2 regions of the Micromonospora sp. WMMD736 genome follow, and region 1 is predicted to be linked to the other one. Evidence: riboswitches for the same ligand, from Rfam matches in the RefSeq annotation. Region 1 holds a riboswitch; the other holds the start of a gene.
The links. Region 1 has a riboswitch for cobalamin ahead of metE (5-methyltetrahydropteroyltriglutamate--homocysteine S-methyltransferase). Riboswitches for the same ligand answer to the same signal wherever they lie in the genome.

Region 1 (3,557 bases):
GATGCGGCCCTGCCTCGGCCAGCCGGTACCCGTACGGCGGCCGGCCGCCGAGATGACGGCCTTGCTCGATGACCTGGGCGCGCATGGCCGCCTTGGCCCGAAACCGCGAGCGCTGGATCTCACGTTTGGAGTGCACACCGAGCAGGGCCAGCAGCGACAGGTGGAACTCGTTGCTGACGTCGACCGGGCCGTTGAGCTCGGGCAGCCACAGCTGCACGCCGTAGAGGTTGAACAGCGGCGCGAGGTCGCGAAATTGGTTGCCGTAGAAGGCTCGCTCGAACTCTCCCACTACCACCGCGTCGAACCCGCGGGCAGGGTCGGCGAGCGCTGCCAGCAATCGTGCGGCTTGCGGGCGACGTGGCCAGGGCACCTGGCGGGAATGGCCCACGTCGAAGAACTCGGCCACGATCACGCCCTGGCCGTCGATCACGTCCTCGGCGAAGTCGCGTTGCCACCGCGCCGACGACAGCCGGTCCTGGAACTCCCGGGTCGACATCCGGCCGTAGAACGCGAACCGGATGCCCGGTGGCTTCGGTGTTGTCGGGTGCCGCGTCCGCAGGCGGCCTCGCCGGCTCGGCTGCTGTAGCCACCAGCCGAGCAGGTCGGGGCCGTCACGTTCCGCCGCGTGCTGCATCAGGACCTCCCACACGAGAGCCAGAGACAAACCCCAATATGGATACTTAACGATGCTGTGGTTCACTGGACTCGGCCACGCACCGCAGCTGTTGGCGCAGAGAAAGGCATCGAGGTTCGAGGCGCGTGCTCGCCCTGCGGCCCGTCGCCCGTCGGCACCAATTGGGCAAATGAGCGGTTGCCGGTGCGAGTGTCCGGCAAGTGCTATGCATGCCCAGGGTGGGACATCGATCATGTAGTCGCCGTCATGCGGGTGCATGCCGTATCAGTGCTGGTACGGCATGCGGTGGTGGTGCTTTTGGCGGAACTCGGTCAGGCCTCCTGTGATCTCGAGGCGGGTGAGCGGCTGGCATTCGCAGGATGCATGGACCGCCGCCAGTTTTTGGATCGGGTTCCCAGCCTGAGTGTCCCAACGCCCAGCCGTCCCAGGCCGCATCGGTGTGGCAGACCTGCCGAGGGTCCGCCTGTCGCGATGCGGTTGTGTCGATGGAGACCGTCCGCCGGACATCATGGCCGGTCTGCCGGAGCAGGCGTACGCCGCCGGGGAGGTCACTTCCGAGGGGGAGGACGACGACCATCTCCCGCACGATCTGATCGATGCGGTCGCCGTCGACTCCGACCCACGGGTACGGCGGCTGCGGGAGCTGCTGCGCGAGCGCGGCTGGTCCGGTTGGAACCGGATGCAGCGGCTGGCCGAGCCACCCGACTGACCGGTCCCGCTCAGCGGACACGTTGAGCCGGGTGATGCGTGGAGCCCCTAGGATAGATGTCGGTGTTGGTTCGCCGTGGCCTCATTGGTCGTGGCGCCGTAAGAGGGAACCTGGTGCGAAACCGGGACTGCCCCGCAGCGGTGAGTGGGAACGACCGCCGTCATCAAGCACTGGACCGGAAGGTCTGGGAAGCGACGGCCAGTAGGCGACCGAAGAGGTCTTGCCCGCGAGTCCGAAGACCTGCCAGCGCCGCGCGCGCCAGCCGGTGTGCGCCGCCGATGGTCTCTCGGGACGGCCGGGGCGGAAGCCGGTACGTTGCCGTACCCCTTCCTTCCCTGTCGTGGCGCGAGTCCTCGGCCTCTTCGAGGGAAGGACCCCATGAACACCGCATTCGGTCAGAGCACTGTGCTCGGCTATCCGCGCATCGGCCGCAACCGCGAGTTGAAGAAGGCCGTCGAGGCCTACTGGGCGGGACACATCGACGCGGAAGAGTTGGAGACCACCGCTGCCGCGCTGCGGCGCGAGGTCTGGCAGGCGCTGCGCGACGCAGGCTTGGACGCCATCCCGTCGAACACCTTCTCCTACTACGACCACATGCTCGACACCGCCGTGGCCGTCGGCGCCATTCCGCGACGCTTCGCGCGTCTCGGTCTGTCCGAGCTGAACACGTACTTCGCGATGGCCCGTGGTGTCGACGCCGAGCCGGCACTGGAGCTGACGAAGTGGTTCGACACGAACTACCACTATCTGGTGCCGGAGGTGGACGGCGACACCGTCTTCGCGGCGAACCCCGCGAAGGCGTTGCGCGAGTACCGCGAAGCCCGTGACCTCGGCGTCGAGAGCCGCCCGGTGCTCGTCGGACCGGCCACGTTCCTGCTGCTGTCCAAGGCCAGCGACGGGGGTGGTCAACCGTTCGACCGGTTGCCGGACCTCGTCGACGTGTACGCCGACCTCCTGCGGACGCTCGCCGACGCCGGGGTGCGGTGGGTGCAGCTGGACGAGCCCGCCTACGTGGGCGAGCGCAGCGAGGCGGAGATCGCCGCGCTCCGTGACGCGTACCGCCGGTTGTGCGCCGTCGAGCAGCGGCCGACAATCTTTGTCGCCACCTACTTCGGGACGCTCGGTGACGCGCTCCCCGCTCTGTTGGACACGCCGATCGAGGCGATCGGTGTGGACCTGGTCGCCGGGCCCGGCAACCTGCGGCAGCTCGCCAGCGCGGGCCCATTGCGCGGCAAGACGATCGTCGCCGGGCTCGTCGACGGCCGCAACGTTTGGCGCACGGATCTGCGTGCGGCGATCACCGCCGGCGCGGTGGTGACGGGGCTCGCCGATCATGTCGCGGTGTCGACGTCGTGTTCGCTGCTGCACGTGCCGGTGGACCTGTCCGCCGAGACCGCGCTCGACCCGGACGTGCGCCAGCGGCTGGCGTTCGCGCGGCAGAAGGTCGACGAGGTCGTCCTGCTGGGACGGGCTCTACGCAACGGCACCACATCTCTGCCCGCACCGCTTCCGGCGTCGCCCGCTTCCTGGTACGACGCCACCGTACGGGGCAGGCTTGCCGCGCTGCGGGCCGCTGACCGGCAGCGTGGTGCCTACCCGCAGCGCGCCGCGGCTCAGCAGGCCCGGCTGCACCTGCCGGCGCTGCCGACCACGACGATCGGTTCGTTCCCGCAGACCGACGAGCTGCGTCGGGCCCGGGCCGCGTACCGGGCCGGCCAGCTTGACGAGGTCGACTACACCCGGCGGATGCGCCTTGAGGTCGGACGGGTCATCCGACTTCAGGAACGGCTGGGCCTCGACGTGCTGGTGCACGGCGAGCCGGAACGCAACGACATGGTCCAGTACTTCGGCGAGCAGTTGAGCGGGTTCGCCGCGACCGAGTACGGCTGGGTGCAGTCCTACGGTTCCCGCTGCGTCCGCCCGCCGATCATCTACGGCGACGTGGCCCGCAAGGCGCCTATGACGGTCGAGTGGACGACCTACGCGCAGTCCCTGACCGACCGGCCGGTCAAGGGGATGCTCACCGGTCCGGTGACGATTCTGGCGTGGTCGTTCGTTCGCGCCGACCAGCCTTCGGCTGATACCGCCGACCAGGTGGCGCTGGCCCTGCGCGACGAGTGCCGTGATCTCGAGGCGGCCGGTATTCGGGTGATCCAGGTCGACGAGCCGGCGCTGCGTGAGACGCTGCCGCTGCGCCGGGCCGACCAGAAGGCA
Region 2 (3,557 bases), 1.1 Mb from region 1:
AACCGCTCGTTCGATGGCGTAATCCACCTCCGAGGCCATGTCGCGGTCACCCTTGAAGGTCAGCGCGCCGGGCTGGAGCCTCCGCATCAGGTCGTGTGCCAGGTCGACGGCCTCCTGTGCAAGGGGGAGGAGGTGCGCGTAGTCGGTCATAGCTGGCGGCTGCGCTCCCACAGCGAGTTGAACATCTCGTCAAATATTGGGTAGAGGCCGGAAGGATTGGCGCTGCGCTCGATGACCATCGTCGGGCAGTCGACACCACGCATCTGCGGGAGGTAGTGCTGGACAACGCAGAGTCGACCATCGATCAGAAGGACGTTGGCGCGAATGGACTCGTCGTAGACGCCGATGGCGAGGTTGTTTCGGGCTTCAGCGGGGAGCCGGTCACGAATGCGGCGCGCCAGGTTCTGGATGTTGAGGTCGGTGAGCGCGCTGAGGTGTCCGTCGGGATAGTCTTCCTCCCGCTCCTGCCGCCTGATGGCCTCGCCGGCCGGGTCGAGGAACAGGCAGCGGAGGCGGGTGCCGGCGGCGAGGAGTTTCAGGAGGCGATTGTCGCCGTACTGCTGACAGATGAGGTTGAGTGACAGGCCGGACGCTCGGATGTCCGTGGCATGGTCGAAAAGGGCTCGCGGGGGCAGCTCCGCCATGAAGTCTGATCGGCTGGAATAGATCGCGCTGACATCAGCGCACCGGTCCGGCACTGCCTTGCCGACCTGGTGTCCTGCTAGGTCACGGGCCGGCTCGCGTTCGCCAAGGAGGAGCGTCACGCGTGCGTGGCGTGGCATGGACAGGCCGGTGCAGATGCGGGTGAGGACATCGATGCTGCTGACCCGGCGGGCGCCGCTGGTGATTTCGCTGATCTGAGCCTGGCTGAGGCCGGTGGCGACGCCGAGAGTGGTTTGGCTGGCTCGGGTGGCTCGCTGGACGAGGCGGAATACCTGAGCGACATCGCGAGCGGCCAAGGCATCGAGCATGTCGGCGGTGTCCCACAGCAGGTCTTCAGTGGTAAGCGCGGCAGTCGTGCGGACGCTCACGGGTGGCTCCCTTCCTGCTCGAGGGCCGAGGGCCAGCTTATCCAGTAGTCAGATGGCATACCGGCAGGACATCCGGTGGGCGGATGGAAGTTATCCATCGAGGAATCACTTTCTGTGATGGATCGCCGTGGTTGCGGTGAGCAGGGTCGTGGTGTGAGTCTCCGGTCCCGCCCCCACCTGCCCATGCGCCCCGCCTGGTTGTGCCGCAACTGTGCCGCCGCGTGGCCATGTTCCCGTGCGCAGCTCGATCTCGTCGCCGAGTTCTACGGCCACTCGCTGGCGCTGGCCCTCTACCTGACGTCCTGCATGAACGAGGCCATCGGCGATTTGTACGGTCTCGGCGGTCGCCCCGACCTTGCCCTGATGCACGCGCGTTTTCTCGGCTGGCTGTCGATGACTCGCCGGCCGCGTCGGCTCAAGCCTGAGTGACCCGCTCCGATATCTTCGCAGGTCAATGTGGTGAACCTGGCCCCTCGACGCCGGGGTCGGCGTTGACCGGCGGCGCTGCGGTGTGGCAGCATTCGCGGCCTGACGGCAGTGAAGGAAGTCGGTGCGAATCCGACGCGGTCCCGCCACTGTCACCGGGGAGCGATCCCCCCTCGTGAGTCACGGCCGTGTGTCTGCGGTTGGAAGGCCGGGGGAGAGCGTCGATCCGGAAGCCAGGATACTTCGGCCGTCGGGACGTACCCCAGGGCGTGGACACCCGAGGAGGACCCGATGACGCATGGCGTCTCCATCATCGACGGCCGTTGCCGTTGCCCGCACCGCGGCCGTGCTGTCGCCGCGACCGGCGTCGACTCCGTTCACCGCTGAGTTCCGCGCCACGCGACCCTTCGCCACCGGCTGCACGCCGGTGAGTCCGGGTCGCGGTGCCCGCTGAACCCCGCGCCCACCCGCACGTCGTCGCCGAGTCGCCTCCGCGAGCGCGTCGACGTTACCGTCCGGAGCCTGCCGTGCGCATTCTGCTGCTCTCCACCGCCGACACCGACCTGCTGGCCGCCCGCGCCAGCGACGCCGACTACCGGCTCGCCAACCCCGCCCGGGTGGCGGCCGACGAGGTGCCCGCCCTGCTCGACGGGGTCGACCTCGCCGTCGTACGCCTGCTCGGCGGTCGGCAGGCGTGGCCGGACGGCCTCGCCGCGGTGCTCGCCAGCGGCGTACCCACGGTCGTGCTCGGCGGCGAGGCGCTGCCGGACGCGGAGCTGATGGCGGTCTCCACGGTGCCGGCCGGGGTGGTCGCCCAGGCCCTCGCGTACCTGGTCGAGGGTGGGCCGGACAACCTGGGGGAGCTGGCCCGGTTCCTCTCCGACACGGTCCTGCTCACCGGCGAGGGGTTCGCCGCGCCCACGCCGACCCCGGCGTACGGCGTGCACGGCGCGTACCCTCCCGAACCGGATCGGCCCACCATCGGGATCGTCTTCTACCGGGCGCACGCCCTGGCCGGCAACACCGCCTTCGTCGACGTGCTGGCGGAGGCGGTCCGCGCGGCCGGCGGCAACCCACTGCCGATCTTCTGCGGTTCGCTGCGCGGGCTGACCGCCGGTGCCGGCCCGCTCGGCCTCTTCGCCCGCTGCGACGCGTTGCTGGTCACCGTGCTCGCGGCCGGTGGCGCGGTCGCGGCGGACGCCTCCTCCGGCGGCGACGAGGACGCCTGGGACGTCGGCGCGCTGGCCGCCCTGGACGTGCCGGTCATCCAGGCGCTCTGCCTGACCAGCACGCGCGAGCAGTGGGCCGGCAGCGACGCCGGACTGTCCCCGTTGGACGCGGCGATGCAGGTGGCCATTCCGGAGTTCGACGGGCGGATCGTCACCGTGCCGTTCTCGTTCAAGCAGGTCGACGCCGACGGGCTCTCGGTGTACGCCGCCGACCCCGAGCGGGCCGCCCGCGTCGCCGGCATCGCGGTCCGGCACGCCCGGCTGCGGGACGTGCCGAACGCCGACAAGCGGATCGCCGTGGTGCTCAGCTCGTACCCCACCAAGCACTCGCGGGTCGGCAACGCCGTCGGTCTGGACACGCCGGCCTCGGCGGTCCGGCTGTTCGCCGCGCTCGCCGAGGCGGGCTACGACCTCGGCGGCACACCGCCGCCCACGGACGGTGACGCGCTGATCCACGCGCTGATCGCCGCCGGGGGGCACGACGTGGAGTGGCTCACCCCGGAGCAGTTGGCCGCCGCCGAGGCCCGGATCCCCGGGGAGACGTACCGGCGGTGGTTCGACCAGGTCCCGACCGAGCTGCGCGCGCGGATGCGGGAGCACTGGGGTGACCCGCCAGGCGAGCTGTACACCGACGGCGGGGACGTCGTGCTGGCCGGCCTGCGCTTCGGCAACGTGGCGCTGCTGATCCAGCCGCCGCGCGGCTTCGGGGAGAACCCGATCGCCATCTACCACGACCCGGACCTGCCACCGAGCCACCACTACCTGGCCGCGTACCGCTGGCTCGCCGCGCCCGTCGCGGACGGCGGCTTCGGCGCGGACGCCGTGGTGCACCTGGGCAAGCACGGCACCCTGGAGTGGCTGCCCGGCAAGG

Region 2: another riboswitch for cobalamin. It lies ahead of cobN (cobaltochelatase subunit CobN); the one in region 1 lies ahead of metE (5-methyltetrahydropteroyltriglutamate--homocysteine S-methyltransferase).

The regions. Positions count from the first base shown of each region.
Region 1 covers NZ_JBMHMI010000001.1:2,171,740-2,175,296, reverse strand. Annotated here, with positions in the region: gene ACN269_RS09150 (recombinase family protein) at 1-634, opposite strand, end outside; gene ACN269_RS09145 (hypothetical protein) at 1,143-1,343, shown strand; cobalamin riboswitch at 1,393-1,605, shown strand; gene metE (5-methyltetrahydropteroyltriglutamate--homocysteine S-methyltransferase) at 1,722-3,557, shown strand, end outside.
Region 2 covers NZ_JBMHMI010000001.1:1,042,317-1,045,873, reverse strand. Annotated here, with positions in the region: gene ACN269_RS04630 (inositol monophosphatase family protein) at 1-150, opposite strand, end outside; gene ACN269_RS04625 (DUF5919 domain-containing protein) at 147-1,031, opposite strand; gene ACN269_RS04620 (hypothetical protein) at 1,107-1,460, shown strand; cobalamin riboswitch at 1,547-1,723, shown strand; gene cobN (cobaltochelatase subunit CobN) at 1,985-3,557, shown strand, end outside.